DNA from 3 places in the Promicromonospora sp. NPDC059942 genome. Region 3 is predicted to be linked to each of the others. Evidence: predicted binding sites of a transcription regulator. Region 3 holds the regulator's gene; each other region holds the start of a gene.

Region 1 (5,034 bases), on a different contig from region 3:
TCATAGCTGCGGCAGAAATGTGCGTGTTCCATGGCACATTTGAGTGGTCCATGCCACACTGGCGCACGTTGCAGTGACGTACCAAGGCCACGTCCGGCGTGTCGTGAGCAAGTCGGGAAAGCATTGCGGCACGGGGGCGGGCAACGGGCTCGCCGTCGGATCCCGGACGGAAGGTCGAAGGACAGCATGGCGCAGGGTTCTGTGAAGTGGTTCAACGCGGAAAAGGGCTACGGGTTCATCGCCCAGGACGGCGGCGGCGCCGACGTCTTCGTGCACTACTCCGCAATCCAGTCCAACGGGTACCGGTCTCTCGAGGAGGCCCAGCGGGTCGAGTTCGAGATCACGCAGGGTCCCAAGGGTCCGCAGGCGGAAGCAGTCGTGCCGCTCTGACGTAACTCGTGAGAAGGCCGTCCTCCCTCCGGGGAGGGCGGCCTTCTTCGCGCGCCCCGAAGGACGTGTCAGGCCGGGTCCGGGGCGGCGGTCACCAACGGGGCGGCCGTACCGGCGAACGCCGCGGCGTCGTCGCCCGCCAGGAGCGTGGCCGGCACCGCCAGGGTGCGCAGGGCGCGTCCCAGGCGCGCGTCCCGGAGGTCGGGGAGCTCGACGGCGTCGCGGGTCCCCAGAGGGCCCTGTGCGGCGTCCTGGGCGGCCTCGTGCGCGCCCTCCGCCCTGGCGTCGTGCCGGGTGCCGCCCGGGCCGTCCTGGTGGCTTTCGCCCGCGTGGCCGCCGTCCGGGCCGTCCGGCCGGACGTCGTCCCGCGGCGGGTCTTCGGGCAGCCCGCGGACGGCCGCGAGGACCAGGTTGCCGTACCGGCGCCCCTTGAGGATCGCGGGCTCGGCGACGGCGGCGAGCCGGCCCTGCGCCGCGGCGTCCGGCCCGAAGGCCTCGGCGAGGCTCGCGACCTCGCGCCGGGCGGTGGTAAGCGGCGGACGGTCGGCGCAGTTCACCAGGAGGACGCCGCCGGGCCGCAGCACGCGGTGGGCCTGCGCGGCGAACCCCGTGCCCACCAGGTGTTCCGGCGTGCGGTCGCCCGCGAAGACGTCCCGGACCACCACGTCGTAGGAGGCGTCGCGCGCGGCGGCCAGGGCGCGCCCCGCGTCGTCGGCGCGCAGGCGCAGCAGGGGCGAGCGCGGCAGGGCGAACCATTCGCGCACAAGCTCCAGGAGGCGGGGATCGAGGTCGACGCCGAGCTGGCGGGAGCCCGGCCGCTCGTGCTCCACGTGCCGCGCGAAGGCGCTGCCGGCGGCGCCGAGGTGCAGCACCCGCAGCGGCCCGGGCGGCAGGAGCGCCACGAACGCGGCCATCTGTTGCATGTACTCGAAGTCGAGAAAGCCGGGGTCGGCCAGGTCGAGGCTGGAGCTCGGCACGCCGTTGACGTGCAGCGTCACCCGCTGCGGGAAGTCGGGGTCGCGGACCACCTCGGCGGTGCCGGTGCTGATCGGCACGGGGCCGACGGGCAGCTCGGCGGGGAGTGTCAGTGGTGCGGAGGAAGATGGGCGGCGTCGGGCGGAGCGGCGGGCCATGAGCACAGTGTCTCCCGGACCGGCGGTGCGCTTGACAGGATAGAACGTATGTTCGATAGTGTCGCACAAGGGGTTCGATCGGAGGTTCGAGATGGGCACCATGCAGTCTCAGAGCGGGCGGGAAGTGGTCTCGGCACGCATGCTCGTGCCACGCGCCGTCCCGCCGGGCGTCAGCGCCCTGCTGCGCAAGGCGGACGCGGAGCTCGCCGAGGCCGCGCGTGCGGCCGACCCGGGTGACCGGTTCGTGCACGCGCACCTCGCGGCAATCCGGTCGGCCGCGGCCGTCGTGGCCCTGCGGGGCCGCCCGTCGGCGCGCTCCGGCGCACGGACGGTGTGGGACATGCTTGCGCACGCCGAACCGGACCTCGCGGCCTGGTCGGGCTACTTCGCCTCCGGCGCGCCCCTGCGGGCCGCGGTGGACGCCGGGCGCCCGGAGCAGGTGGAGCCTGCGCGGGCGGACGAGCTGCTCGCGTGCGCCGAGGACTTCCGGGACGAGGTGGCGATGCTCGTGGACCCGGACACGGGGTTCGCGACGCAACGCCTGTCCCTGGTGCCCGAGGCGTCCTGACCGGCGCCGGCGGGGCCGGCAGACAAGCACTGGGCAAGAGCGGGAACGGAGCACGTTCGTGAGCAAGGGGCCGCGGTCAGCGGCGGCGAGACGGGACTGGGGGTCGGACGAGTCCGGCTGCTCGGTGCTGCACCTGGACATGGACGCGTTCTTCGCGTCCTGCGAGCTGGCACGGCGGCCGGAGCTGCGTGGCCTGCCGGTCATCGTCGGCGCGCAGGAGCGCGGCGTCGTGCTGGCCGCGACGTACGAGGCACGCGCCTTCGGCGTCCGGTCCGCGATGCCGATGACGCGGGCGCGCCTGCTGTGCCCGCAGGCCGTCGTGGTCCGACCCGACCACGAGCTGTACCGCGACGTGTCCCGCTCGGTCATGGGCATGCTGCAGGAGGTCACGCCGCTCGTGGAGCAGATCAGCGTGGACGAGGCCTTCCTGGACGTCAGCGGTGCCAGGCGGCGCCTCGGCCCGCCCACCGTGATCGGCGCGGAGCTGCGCCGGCGCATCGCGGCCGAGCACGGCGTGACGGCCTCCGTGGGCATCGCGCGGAACAAGTTCGTGGCCAAGCTGGCCTCCACGCACGCCAAGCCGGACGGCCTGATGCTCGTCCCCGTGGACGCCACCGTCGACTTCCTCCACACGCTGCCCGTCGGCGCCCTGTGGGGCGTGGGGGAGAAGACCGAGAAGTCGCTCGCCGCGTGGGGGATCACCACGGTCGCGGAGCTGGCCCGCACGGACCTGCCGAGCCTGCAGGCGGCCGTCGGCCGGGTCAGCGGCGCGCACCTGCACGACCTCTCCTGGGGCCGGGACCCGCGCCCCGTCGTCCCCGAGCAGCGCGAGCACAGCATCGGCGCCGAGACCACCTTCGGCACCGACCAGGACGACACCGATGCGGTCAACCGCAAGGTGCTGGAGCTGTCCGACCGGGTGGCGGCGCGCCTGCGGCACCAGGGCGTGCTGGCCCGCACGGTCTCGGTGAAGGTGCGCTCCAGCGACTTCGCGACGTTCACCCGGTCGCGAACGCTGGACGGGCCCACGGACGTCGCCCGGGAGATCTACCTCGTGGCGCGGGAGCTCGTCGCGGCGGTCGATCTGGGCGGTCTCCCGGTGCGGCTGGTCGGCGTGCGGGGTGAAAATCTCCGGGAACGCGACGGTTCCGCCCAGCAGCCCACGCTGGAGGAAGCGGTCGATCCGCGCTCCGGAGCACAGCGCGAGGCCGAGCTCGCGCTCGACGCGGTGCGTGAGAAGTTTGGGAAAACGGCGATCGACCTGGGTGTACATCGCAAGAACGGCACGCATCTTTACTGATCTGCCCCTATAGTCATGGGTATGCCCGGGATGTCGACTACCAACGACGGCCGGGTCGTCCTATCCTGGAAGGGACACTGTTCCTTTGCGAGATCCGGGGGTCTCGATGCCTCTGTCCGAGTACGAGCAGCGGGTGCTGGAGCAGATGGAGCGCGCTCTGACGTCAGACGACCCGCGGCTGGCCAACACGCTCCAGTCCACAGGCCGTGGTAACGCGCTCCGTTATGTGCTGTCCGGGGCCGGCGTAGTCGTCGGCCTGCTTCTTCTTGTCGTCGGTGCAGCGACGTCGCGTACGTGGCTCGGGGCCATCGGCTTCGTGCTGATGTTCGCGGGTGTGGTCTTCGCGTTCCTCGGACCGCGCAAGAAGCAGCAGGAGGGTCCGGTCGGCGTCGTCGGCGAAGACGGCACCGTCCAGCCCTCGAACGGGGGAGCACGCAAGGCCCGCAAGCGGCAGGGTGGTGGTGGTCGTTCCGGCTTCCTCGCCCGCCTCGAAGAGCGCTGGGAGAACCGGCGCAACCAGGGCGGCCGCTAGCCGGCCAACCGTTCCCGGTGGTCCTGACCGGACGACCGCACATGACAGGAGCCGGGCCCCGAGGGGCCCGGCTCCTGTCTTTCGTCCCACCTTCTTCGTTGAGTGCTGGCTATTTGTGGCTCTCAAGGCTTGAGAGCCACAAATAGCCCGCACTCAACGGGGGCGGGTGAGGGCTTCCGTCAGTTCTGCCGTCACCGTCGCAGTCAGCTCCTCGAGCTCGGCGGCCGTCGGCGGCGTCGAGTCGCGGGCGTAGCGCTCGTCCTCGGCGGCGTCGGCCAGGGCGGTGAGCCGTTCGGCGACGTCGTCGGGCAGGGGTGTGCCCGTCCTGGCGCGCACCTGGTCGGCGATCACCTCCGGCGCACGCCGCAGCGTGACCGACGGGCCGAGCCGTACCTCCCGCTCGGCGAGCAGCGCCAGGACGCGGGCCCAGGCGCGCTCGGGGTCGAGCTCCTCGACCTCCGTCCGACGGCGCAGCAGCAGCCACGCGGCACCCCCGAGCACCCCGAGGGCGAGGATGACCGCGACCACCCAGGCCCAGCCGGGCAGGGTCTGGTCGGACATCTGGCTGCCGGACGACGTGTCGTTCGTGGCGCCCGCCTCGGACTGGTCCGGCCGCTGGGTCGGCTGCTGCGGGGGCACCTCGTTGGCGCGCGACGGCGTGGGCGAGGCGCTGGGTGCGGTGCCCGTGCCGGGGTTCGCGTACGAGGGCAGCGGGCCGGTCTGGACCTGCGGCGTCGGCTCGAAGCGGACCCAGCCGACGGACGGGAAGTAGATCTCGGGCCAGGCGTGCGAGTCCTGGCCGGTGACCCGGTAGCTGCCGTCGCCGTCGGGCCGCCCGGGCAGCCAGCCGACGCCGATCCGGGCCGGGATGCCGAGGCTGCGGGCCATCACCATCATCGAGAGGGCGTACTGCGTGCAGTACCCCTCCTTGTTCTGCAGGAAGTCCCAGACGGTGTCCGACGAACCCCGGTAGTCGGCGTCCGGGTTGTACACGAACCCGGCGCCCGAGCGCAGGTGGTTCTGGAGCGCGACCGCCGCGTCGAACCGGGTGGGCGCGTCGCCGACGACCTCCTGGGCGTAGGCGGCGATGTCGTCCCGGTGCTCGGTGTCC
Region 2 (5,034 bases), on a different contig from region 3:
AGCGGCAGGACCGTCACCCCGACCCCGGCAAGCACCAGCCGCAGCGCCGCCCGGTGGTCGTCGAGCCGGGCGGCGTAGCGCGGCGTGAAGCCCGCGGCGCTGCACGCGGTCAGGACGATCTGCCCGATCGGGCTGTCGTAGATGTCGTAGTCGATCCAGGGCTCGCCGGCGAGGTCCCGGAGGCTGACCTCGGGGGCGGCGTCGGGAGCGGCGCCGGGGGCGGTGGCGAGGGGGTGGTCGGCCGGGAGCACGGCGACGAAGCCCTCGACGGTGAGCTCGTGCCGCCGGTACCCGTCGAGGTGCACCTCGGCCCCGCCGGCGGGCTCGGTCCGGACGTCGAGGTCCGGCCGCCGTCGTCCGCGCCCGTCGACGGGCTCGTTGAGGCTGATCTCGACGGTGAGGTTCGGCTGGAGCTCGCGGACGCCCCGCACGACGGCGGGCATCCACTGCTCGGCGGCCGAGGCGAAGCAGGCGACGGCGAGGTGCTGGCCCTGGCCGCTGCGGAGGTCGGCCACGACCCGTTCGAGGAGGCCGAAGTCGGCCAGGAGCACCTGGGCCTGGTCCGCCAGGTGCCGCGCGTCGTCGGTCGCGACGATGCCACGACCCTGCTTCTCGAACAGGACCAGCCCGGTCTCGCGCGCCAGGGCGGTCATGTGCTGGCTGATCGTCGCGGGCGAGTAGCTGAGGTTCCGGGCCGCCTGGTTGATGGAGCCGGCCGCGAGGACTGCCCGCAGGATCTCGAGCCGTCGGGGATTGAGCATGACGTGACTGTACGGGGATGACGAACGGTCGCGCGGTTTTGTTTGCTTGTCCTGATCCTTTCGCGCGATCGAAGATGGCCTTCGACTCACGACGGAAGGACGGCGATCGACATGACGTTCCAGGACGAGGCGGACCGCCTCCTGATCCGCTACGGCCCCAGCTTCAGCCCGCGGCTGATCGAGCGCGCCGCCGGCTCGTACGTGTACGACAGCGACGGCACGCCGATCCTCGACTTCACGTCGGGGCAGATGAGCTCGATCCTGGGGCACGCGCACCCGGACATCGTCGCGACGGTCTCGTCGTCGGTCGCGTCCCTGGACCACCTGTTCAGCGGCATGCTCAGCGCCCCCGTGCTGGGCCTGGCCGACCGGCTGACGGCGACGCTGCCCGCCGGCCTCGACAAGGCGCTGCTGCTGAGCACGGGCGCGGAGTCCAACGAGGCCGCGATCAAGCTGGCCAAGCTCTACACCGGCCGCTACGAGATCGTCTCGTTCGACCGCTCGTGGCACGGCATGACGCAGGGCGCGGCGTCCGCCACGTTCTCTGCGGGGCGGCGCGGCTACGGCCCGCCGACGCCGGGGAACCTCGCCCTGCCCACCCCGAACGCCTACCGCTCGCCGTTCCGGCACGCCGACGGGTCGTACGACTGGGAGGCCGAGCTCGCGTACGGCTTCGCCCTGGTGGACCAGCAGTCCGCCGGGAGCCTGGCGGCGTGCGTCGTCGAACCCATCCTGTCGTCCGGCGGAATCATCGATCTGCCGCCCGGGTACCTGCGCCGCCTCAAGGAGCTGTGCGAGGAGCGCGGGATGCTGCTCGTCCTGGACGAGGCGCAGACCGGCCTGGGCCGCACCGGCACCATGTACGCGTTCGAGCGCGACGGCGTCACGCCCGACATCCTGACCCTGTCGAAGACGCTCGGCGCCGGGCTGCCGGTGGCCGCCGTCGTCACCAGCGCCGAGATCGAGCAGGTCTGCTACGACCGCGGGTTCCTCTTCTACACGACGCACGTCTCGGACCCGCTGGCGGCGGCCGTGGGGCTCACCGTGCTCGACGTCATCGAGCGAGAGGGCCTGGTCGAGCGGGCCGCGCGTCTGGGCGAACAGCTCACCGGGCGGCTGCTCGCGCTGCGCGACGCCTACGACGTGGTCGGCGACGTCCGCGGCCGCGGGCTGCTGCAGGGTGTGGAGCTCGTGCAGGACAAGGTGACCAAGGCCCCCGCCGACGCGCTGGGCAACGCGGTGACCTCGGCCTGCCTCGACCGGGGCCTGCACATGAACATCGTGCAGCTGCCGGGGATGGGCGGCATCTTCCGGATCGCGCCGCCGCTGACGATCAGCGAGGACGACCTGCACGGGGGTGTGGACATCCTGGAGGCGTCGCTCAAGGCGGTGCTGGACCGGTAGAGCTGGACCGGTTGAGGTGGACCGGTTGAGCTGGACCGGGATCGGCGGTCTGGCGGTCAGCCCTTGGCGTCCGCGTAGCTCTCGGTCACGGCGACGCTGAGCGGGAAGTCGACGGGAAAGTCGCCGAACAGCAGCCGGCCGGCCTCGTCGGCGGCGTCCCGCACCTCCTGCGCGACGACGTCGGCGAGCGCCGCCGGGGCGTGCACCACGATCTCGTCGTGCAGGAAGAACACCAGGTGCGGCCGGCGGTCGAACGGCGTCGGGGCGAGCCCGAGGACGCCGCCGGACGTGTCCTCCCCGAGCGCCCAGAGCCGACGGCGGATGGACGCGATCCAGCACAGCGCCCACTCCGCCGCGGTGCCCTGCACCACGAAGTTCCGGGTGAACCGGCCCCAGGACCGGGTCTGGCTGCGGGCGCGGGACTGGGCGTCGGCGCCGGCGTCCTCGTCGAACGCGGAGCCCTGCACGGCCGCCCAGGACTCGCCGGGCAGCGGCGAGCTGCGGCCGAGACGCGTGGTGACCACCTCGCCCCGCTCCCCCGCCCGGGCCGCGCGTTCGACCAGGTCGATGGCCTGCGGGAATGCCCGGGCGAGCCGCGGCAGCACCTGGGCGCTGACGCCGGTCGTGCCGCCGTACATGGCGCCGAGCATCCCGACCTTGGCGTGCTCGCGGGAGTCGACGGCGCCCGTGGCGACGATCCCCGCGTACATGTCGGTGCTCGCGCCGTCCTTGGTGCGGCCGGCGGCGGCCATGCGCTCGTCGCGGGCCAGGGCGGCCAGCACGCGCGGTTCGAGCTGGGCGGCGTCGGCGACGACGAAGGTCCAGCCGGGGTCGGAGACCACCGCGCGCCGCACGTTGTGCGGGAGCTGGAGCGCGCCGCCGCCCGTGCTGGCCCAGCGGCCGGTGACGACGCCGCCCACGACGTACTCCATGCGGAACCGGCCGTCGGGCGCCCAGGTGTCGAGCCAGTTCCAGCCGTTCGCGGTGTAGAGGCGGTAGAGGCTCTTGTACTCCAGGAGCGGCGCGATCACGGGGTGGTCGAGCTTCTCCAGCTCCCACTTGCGCAGGCTGCGCGAGCCCACGCCGGCGTACTCCATGGCGCGCAGCAGGTCCTGGTGGGAGTCGGGGTTGAGCGTAGGCGGTGCGTCCAGCGCGGCCCTGATCTGCTGGGCCAGCGCTTCGAGCTTCGCGGGCCGCACGCCCGGCCGGGGCCGCGGGCCGAGTGCGTCGGTGAGGATCTCGTCGTGAATGTCGCCGCGCCACGGGAGGCCGGCGTGGTGCATCTCGGCGGCGGCCAGCGCGCCCGCGGACTCCGCCGCGAGCAGGAGCCGGAGCCGTCCGGGGTCGGTGCTGTCCTTGATCGCGAGGAGCTGGGCGGCCAGCTCCGTCACGGGGTCGAGCGGGTCGGCAGGGTCGCCCTCTGCGGCGCCGGCCGGGGTGGTGGTTGCGGGTGCGCTCTCGCCGAGGTCGAAGAGCGCCTCGGCGCCGGGGTGCCGGTCGGGCCGGACCAGCGCGGCCGCCGTCGGACCGCCCGGGGGCGGGATGGGGGTGAGCCGGTCCCAGGCCGTGGGCCCGGCCTCGGCGAGCGCCGTGTGCGCCGACAAGGCCGAGGCTCGGAGCACCGTATGCGCGAGCCGGAGGTCGTGCGCGCGGTCGACCCGGACCCCCTCGGCGAGGAGGGCGGGGTACCAGCCGTTGGTGTCGTCCCAGGTCCAGCGGACGTGAGCCGCCTCGTCGGCAGCCACCTCCTGGGCCAGGGCGGACGTCTCGACGACCCGCGGCTCTCCCTCGGGCACGCCCGTGTCGGACACCGGCCGCAGGCCGATGCCGGAGCCGTCCCGCGAGACCACCGTGTGCATGGGCCCCAGTCTGCCGTGCGTCACTGACACTCGGCCGACGGGGTGGTCCCGGGCGGCCCGAGGCTGCCCATGAGTTATCCACAGATCGTAAATCTGCCTAGAAGCACGTACGGATGTTCTATATCGTCGATCGTGTCGCCGGCACCAGGCCGAGCGTCGGATCGAGGGGGTGGACCGATGGTGCTGGCACAACCGAGCGCGACCACCGCAGGTGCACGCTCGCTCGAGGAGATCCTGACGGACCTCCAGGTCGTGACACGAGAGCTGATCGGCGCGGCCGGACCGGCAGCGCTGGACGGCGCTGCCCTGGGCGGTGCAGCCGGGATCGGCGTGCGCCTCACCGCGGCGTCGCCCCTGCTGCGCGCGGTGTGCTCGCAGCTCGACATCCTCCGGATGACCTGGCTGCCTCGCATCGAGACGGACGGCATGTGGGCACTCGACGGTTCGCGCACGTTCCGGACCTGGCTCGCCCGCCGGGAAAAGTTGACCATGCGTACTGCCGGCCGAGAGACGCTCACGGGCGAACGCCTGCTCGAACACCTTCCGGCCACGCTCGCCGCCGCCCTGAGCGGGCGGCTCGGGATGGACCAGGTGCGCGCGATGGTCGACGTCGGCCCGACGTCGGACGACCGGCGCAAGGCGCTGATCAGCCCGGTCGACACGGGGCCGGCGAGCGTGACGGAGGCTGGTGGGACGCCGGGCGACGGGACGACGAACGAGCTGGACACACCCGAGCGACCCGGCGCGGACGACCCCGGGGAGGCTGACACCGCGACCGACGGCGTCGGGGACCCCGCGCGCGCCACCCAGTACCCGGACCGGTCACCGACCGGAGAGGAACTGCTCCTCGACCTTGCCGACCAGCACGGTCCGCTGGTGTTCCGCCGGTTCGTCGATCGGTTTGCGCGCGTCGCCGACCCGGAGTCCGACGAGCGCGGATACAAGCAGGCGTCGGAGCGCGAACATCTGGACGTGGCCAAGACGTTCGGCGGCTACCACGTCGCCGGGTT
Region 3 (5,034 bases):
ACGTGCCGGGGCCGTCCAACCAGCTCGTGCTCATCGACCGCATCCCGTTCCCGCGCCCGGACGACCCGGTCAAGGCGGCGCGCGCCCGCGCAGTCGAGCAGGCGGGCGGCAACGGGTTCATGGCGGTCTCGGCGCAGCACGCGGCGCTGCTGCTCGCGCAGGGCGCGGGGCGCCTGGTGCGCAGCATGGACGACCGGGGCGTCGTGGCGGTCCTCGACCCGCGGCTCGCGACGGCGCGGTACGCGTCGTTCCTGACCCGGTCGATGCCCGGGTTCTGGCCCACCACCGACCCGAAGCTGGTCCGCGCCGCGCTCGCCAGGCTCGACACATAGCCTGAGGGCATGGCAGCCCCCTCGGACGTCCCCGCGGCCCAGCCCGCCGGATCCCGCACCACCAAGATCGCCGTGGTGGGTGCGGGGGCGGTGGGATCGACGCTCGCCTTCGCGGCGCTGACCCGCGGCTCGGCCCGCACCATCGCCCTGCTCGACATCGACCGGCAGAAGGTCGACGCCGAGGTGCTGGACCTGCAGCACGGGCTGATGTTCACGTCCCAGGCGCACGTGATCGGTTCTGACGACCCGGCGGTGTGCGAGGGGGCCGACGTCGTGGTGGTCACGGCGGGCGCCAAGCAGAAGCCCGGCCAGAGCCGCGTCGACCTGGCGGAGGCGACGATCGGGCTGATGCGCACCATCCTGCCGGGCCTGGTCGAGGTAGCCCCCGACGCGACCTACCTGATGGTGACCAACCCCGTGGACGTGGTGACCTACGCGGCCCTGAAGATCTCGGGGCTGCCGCGCGAGCGGCTCTTCGGCAGCGGCACCGTGCTCGACTCGTCGCGGCTGCGCGTCGTGCTCGCCGAGCGGTGCGGGGTGGCCGTCGGGAACGTGCACGCCTACATCGCCGGGGAGCACGGCGACTCGGAGATCGCGCTGTGGAGCTCCGCCTCGATCGGCGGCGTGCCGCTGCTCGACTGGGTGCCGGTCGGCGGCGCCGCGCCCCTGGACGCCGCGGTGCGTGCGGAGGTGCACCACGAGGTGGTCGACTCGGCCTACCGGATCATCGCGGGCAAGGGCGCCACCAACTACGCCGTGGGCCTGGCCGCGACCCGCATCATCGAGGCGGTGCTGAAGGACGAGCGCCGGATCATGCCGGTGTCCTCGCTGCTGGACGACTACCACGGCATCAGCGACGTCTGCCTGTCGGTGCCGTCCCTGGTGGACCGGCGGGGCGTCACGAGCACGGTGGAGGTGCCGATGTCGGACGACGAGCTGGCCGGGCTGCGCGCGTCGGCCGACAGCGTGCGCGCGGTACAGCGGCGCTTCGGGTTCTAGGGCCGCCCCGGGATCGACGTCGACCTGGCTCGTCCGGGCACGAGAAAGGCCCGGCCACCGGAAACCGGCGGCCGGGCCTTGTCCGTTTCTCTGCGGTCAGAGGCTGCGCAGCACCGCGACGACGCGGCCCAGGATCTGCGCCTCGTCACCCGGGATGGGCTCGTAGGCCGGGTTCTGCGGCAGCAGCAGCACGTGCCCGTCGGTCTGCTTGAACGTCTTGACCGTGGCCTCGCCGTCGATCATGGCGGCGACGATCTCGCCCTGCTCGGCGACATTCTGGCGGCGCACCACGACCCAGTCCCCGTCGCAGATCGCGGCGTCGACCATCGAGTCGCCCGCGACCTTGAGGAGGAACAGCTCGCCGTCACCGACGAGCTGGCGGGGGAGCGGGAAGACGTCCTCGACGACCTGCTCGGCGAGGATCGGCCCACCGGCCGCGATGCGGCCGACCAGCGGCACGTACGACGGCGGCGGCGTGCTCGCGTCGTCCGGCACCGAACCGCCCCAGTGGACCTGGCCGCTACGCCGCGGCTCGGGCCAGTGGATCTCGCCGCGTGTCGGCTTCTCGACCTGCTCGGCCAGGGGCTCGACGAGCTCCATCGCGCGCGGCCGGTTGGGGTCGCGGCGCAGGAAGCCCTTCTTCTCCAGCATCTGGAGCTGGTGCTTGACGCTCGACGGGCTGGCCAGCCCGACGGCCTCGCCGATCTCGCGCATCGACGGCGGGTATCCGCGCGTCTCGAACGACTGCCGGATCGTGTCCAGCACAAGGCGCTGCCGCTCGGTGAGGCGGTCTGCCGGCGAGATCGCGTGCACGTCGGCGACCGCCCCGTCGCCCGGCGCGTCCAACGTGGCGACACCCGAGAGTGCCGTGTCGACGGCTCTCGTGTCGCTGGTCCCGTCCCGTCCCGTCATGCCCGTGCCCCTCCCGTTCCGACAAATGTTCTCCTGTGCGCTGCCCACTCTAGATCACAAATGTGCTCGGCTCAAACGAATGTTCGAGCGTGTCTCGACTTCTACGGTGTCCCGTGCTACACAATGGTACGAGCGTTCGACGAACGTGTGTATGACGGACAACCGTTCGAGTCATCTTTCGAGGAGGGGCCATGGGGGACGTGATCCCGCTGCGGCAGTACACCCCGGCGTACGGGCAGGCGTATGCGACGGTGCCCGGATCGAGCGCGGTCCGGGCGTACCGGCCGGACCCGGGATACACGCAGAGCCGGGCGTCCGCGCCGCCCCGGCCCCGCCCGGCTGCCCCCTCGTACGCGCCGCGCGGGCGGCGCACCTTCGCCGACCGGCTCGGGCTCGCCGGGCTGCGGCTCACGCGGCGCGGCCGGGTCGTGCTGGTGCTGCTGGCGATGCTCGTGGTCGCGCCGATGGCGACGTGGGGCGCGACCGCGGTCGCCAGCTCGCCGGGCGAGCCCACGGAGGTCCGGGTGCACGCGGTGCAGCCGGGGGAGACGCTCTGGGGCTTCGCCGAGCAGGTCGCGAAGCCCGGGGAGGACGTGCGGCAGGCGGTCGCGCGGCTGCAGGACCTCAACAAGATGACGTCGGGCACCGTGCGGGTCGGCGAGCTCCTCCTGCTCCCGAAGGAGTGACGGGAAGGCCCCCGAAAAGTGGCCGGACACCCCGACGAAGTGGACGGAGGCCACGATTCGCCGTCAAATGTTGCGGCGATGTTGCATGGGGGTGGTTTGCCCGCTTACGGTCGGGGCGCGACCGGATCTCTCCGGTCCGTGGCCGACCACGCAGGAGTCAGCATGCACTGCCCGTTCTGTCGCCACGCCGACTCGCGCGTGGTGGACTCGCGGACCGCCGACGACGGCCTGTCGATCCGGCGCAGGCGGCAGTGCCCGAACTGCAACCGGCGGTTCACCACCGTCGAGACCGCGAGCCTGTCGATCGTCAAGCGCTCCGGCGCCACCGAGCCGTTCAGCCGCGACAAGGTCGCCGCGGGCGTGCGCAAGGCGTGCCAGGGCCGCCCTGTGAGCGACGACGACCTGGCGATCCTGGCCCAGAGGGTCGAGGAGACCCTGCGGAGCAACGGCAGCGCCGAGATCGACGCGTACGAGGTGGGCCTCGCCATCCTGGGCCCCCTCCGTGAGCTCGACGAAGTGGCCTACCTCCGGTTCGCGAGCGTCTACCAGTCGTTCGACTCGCTCGAGGACTTCGAGAGCGCCATCACGTCGCTGCGCGCCGAGCGCGCCGAGCGTGATGCGGAGCGTGCCGCCGCGCAGGCGTAGCGGTCGGAAGGGCCCGCGCGCCGGCGACGGACGAAAAGCGATTGGCACCCTGGCGTGCGGTGGGGCAGGCTGGGGCCGACGACGGACCCGATCGAGGGACCCCCGAAACAGGAGGAGGTGATCGGTGTGACGGACGAGAAGCCTGGTGCCGAGGAGGCAGTGGCTCAGGACGCTGAGGCGCCCAAGGCCGCGACCGCGCCGAGCGTTGACGCGAAGGCGCGGTTCAAGGAAGCGCTGGACCGGAAGAACGCCGCACGCGGCCGTACCGCCGCAGGCGACGTGAACACGGGCTCTGTGCACGGTTCGGAGACGACCGGCCCCGTGCAGAAGATGTTCCGCCGCAAGTCCGGCTGAGCCTGCTCGACCGAGGCCGCCGACCGGGTATCTGACCTGGTCGGCGGCCTTCGTCGTTTCGCGGGGCGCCCCGACCTTGCCGGCGCTGCCGGCGACGTGGAAGGGGCCGGTTCGCTTCGCGGTCAACGCGGGTCGGACCTCGGGATGCGGACGCCGGCGGCGCGGAGTCTGGACTCGAAGAGCGCGGACAGTCGTGCCATGGCCGGTGTCGGCTTGTCACCGTGGCGGGCGATCATCGCGTACCGGGGCGCGGTGTCGGTCCGTGCCTGCATGCTGGTGACGGTCCTGAGCAGTGCGGGGTCGGCCAGGTAGTGGTCGGCCGCTTCGGCGGCGAGGCGGTCGATGCGGGGGTCGTCCGCCTCCCAGGTCGCGGCTTCGGCGACGCGCCTGGTCAGGGCGATGAGCCTGGTGTCTTGCAGGGCGTGCTCGAACTGGGCGAGGTAGTCGTCGAAGCCTTCGGGGACCAGGGCTCGCGCGAGCACCCAGCCCTCCCTGGTGGCCGCGACCTCGTCCTCGGAGTATCCGAGGGCGAGCATCCGCTCCAGCAGGGCCACGGCGCGGTCGGGCAGCAGCGCCCGGTCGCCGTCGGCGAGGCGGTGCAGCATGGCGCGCCGCGCGGTCAGCTCCGCGAGGTGTTCGTCGAGCTGTCGTTCGACCTGGACGAGCGCGGAGGCGAACAGCGCGGCGTCGGCGTCGAGCAGGGGTCCGATCTCTGCCAGCGGTACCCCGGCGGCGGCCAGGGTCCGGACCTGCACCAGCCTGAGCAGGTCGTCCGATCCGTACCGCCGGTATCCGGAGCCGTCGCGCCGGGGTTCGGTGACCAGGCCGAGCTTGTGGTAGTGCCGCACCGTCTTGATCGTGATGCCGACGAACGCGGCCGCCTGGCCGATACTGACTCCGTTGTGCATCTGCTCATCCTGCCAAGCCGAATACCTCGTCGAGGAGGCGCTGCTGGGCGCCCTGGAACGCCGCGGCGACGGTGAGGTTCGCGTCGTCCACGCAGTTCAGCGCGGCGGTCAGCGTCTTCGCCCCGTCGGGGGTGGCGTACATGAGCGCCGCATGGCCCACCGCGGCGCCGTTGTGGGAGATCACGGTGGCACCGTCGT

The links. The regulator LexA, encoded in region 3, represses DNA repair genes until DNA is damaged. The targets are predictions, from matches to a motif close to TCGAACANNTGTTCGA.
Region 1: ACFV9Q_RS27410 (SAV_6107 family HEPN domain-containing protein) is a predicted target of LexA. The motif match lies at 1,564-1,579, and genes of this name have one in related genera.
Region 2: ACFV9Q_RS09700 (DUF222 domain-containing protein) is a predicted target of LexA. The motif match lies at 4,130-4,145, and genes of this name have one in related genera.

Annotation. Positions count from the first base shown of each region.
Region 1 is NZ_JBHWLR010000030.1:42,015-47,048, reverse strand. Features, by position in the region: gene ACFV9Q_RS27420 (cold-shock protein) at 187-390, shown strand; gene ACFV9Q_RS27415 (spermidine synthase) at 459-1,445, opposite strand; gene ACFV9Q_RS27410 (SAV_6107 family HEPN domain-containing protein) at 1,624-2,091, shown strand; gene ACFV9Q_RS27405 (DNA polymerase IV) at 2,150-3,391, shown strand; gene ACFV9Q_RS27400 (DUF3040 domain-containing protein) at 3,498-3,923, shown strand; gene ACFV9Q_RS27395 (transglutaminaseTgpA domain-containing protein) at 4,077-5,034, opposite strand, start outside.
Region 2 is NZ_JBHWLR010000005.1:79,380-84,413, forward strand. Features, by position in the region: gene ACFV9Q_RS09685 (LysR family transcriptional regulator) at 1-761, opposite strand, end outside; gene ACFV9Q_RS09690 (aspartate aminotransferase family protein) at 873-2,165, shown strand; gene ACFV9Q_RS09695 (bifunctional 3'-5' exonuclease/DNA polymerase) at 2,222-4,024, opposite strand; gene ACFV9Q_RS09700 (DUF222 domain-containing protein) at 4,202-5,034, shown strand, end outside.
Region 3 is NZ_JBHWLR010000009.1:63,351-68,384, reverse strand. Features, by position in the region: gene ACFV9Q_RS16025 (ATP-dependent DNA helicase) at 1-332, shown strand, start outside; gene ACFV9Q_RS16020 (L-lactate dehydrogenase) at 342-1,331, shown strand; gene lexA (transcriptional repressor LexA) at 1,428-2,243, opposite strand; gene ACFV9Q_RS16010 (LysM peptidoglycan-binding domain-containing protein) at 2,435-2,929, shown strand; gene nrdR (transcriptional regulator NrdR) at 3,092-3,574, shown strand; gene ACFV9Q_RS16000 (DUF5302 domain-containing protein) at 3,701-3,928, shown strand; gene ACFV9Q_RS15995 (MerR family transcriptional regulator) at 4,051-4,836, opposite strand; gene ACFV9Q_RS15990 (serine hydrolase domain-containing protein) at 4,841-5,034, opposite strand, start outside.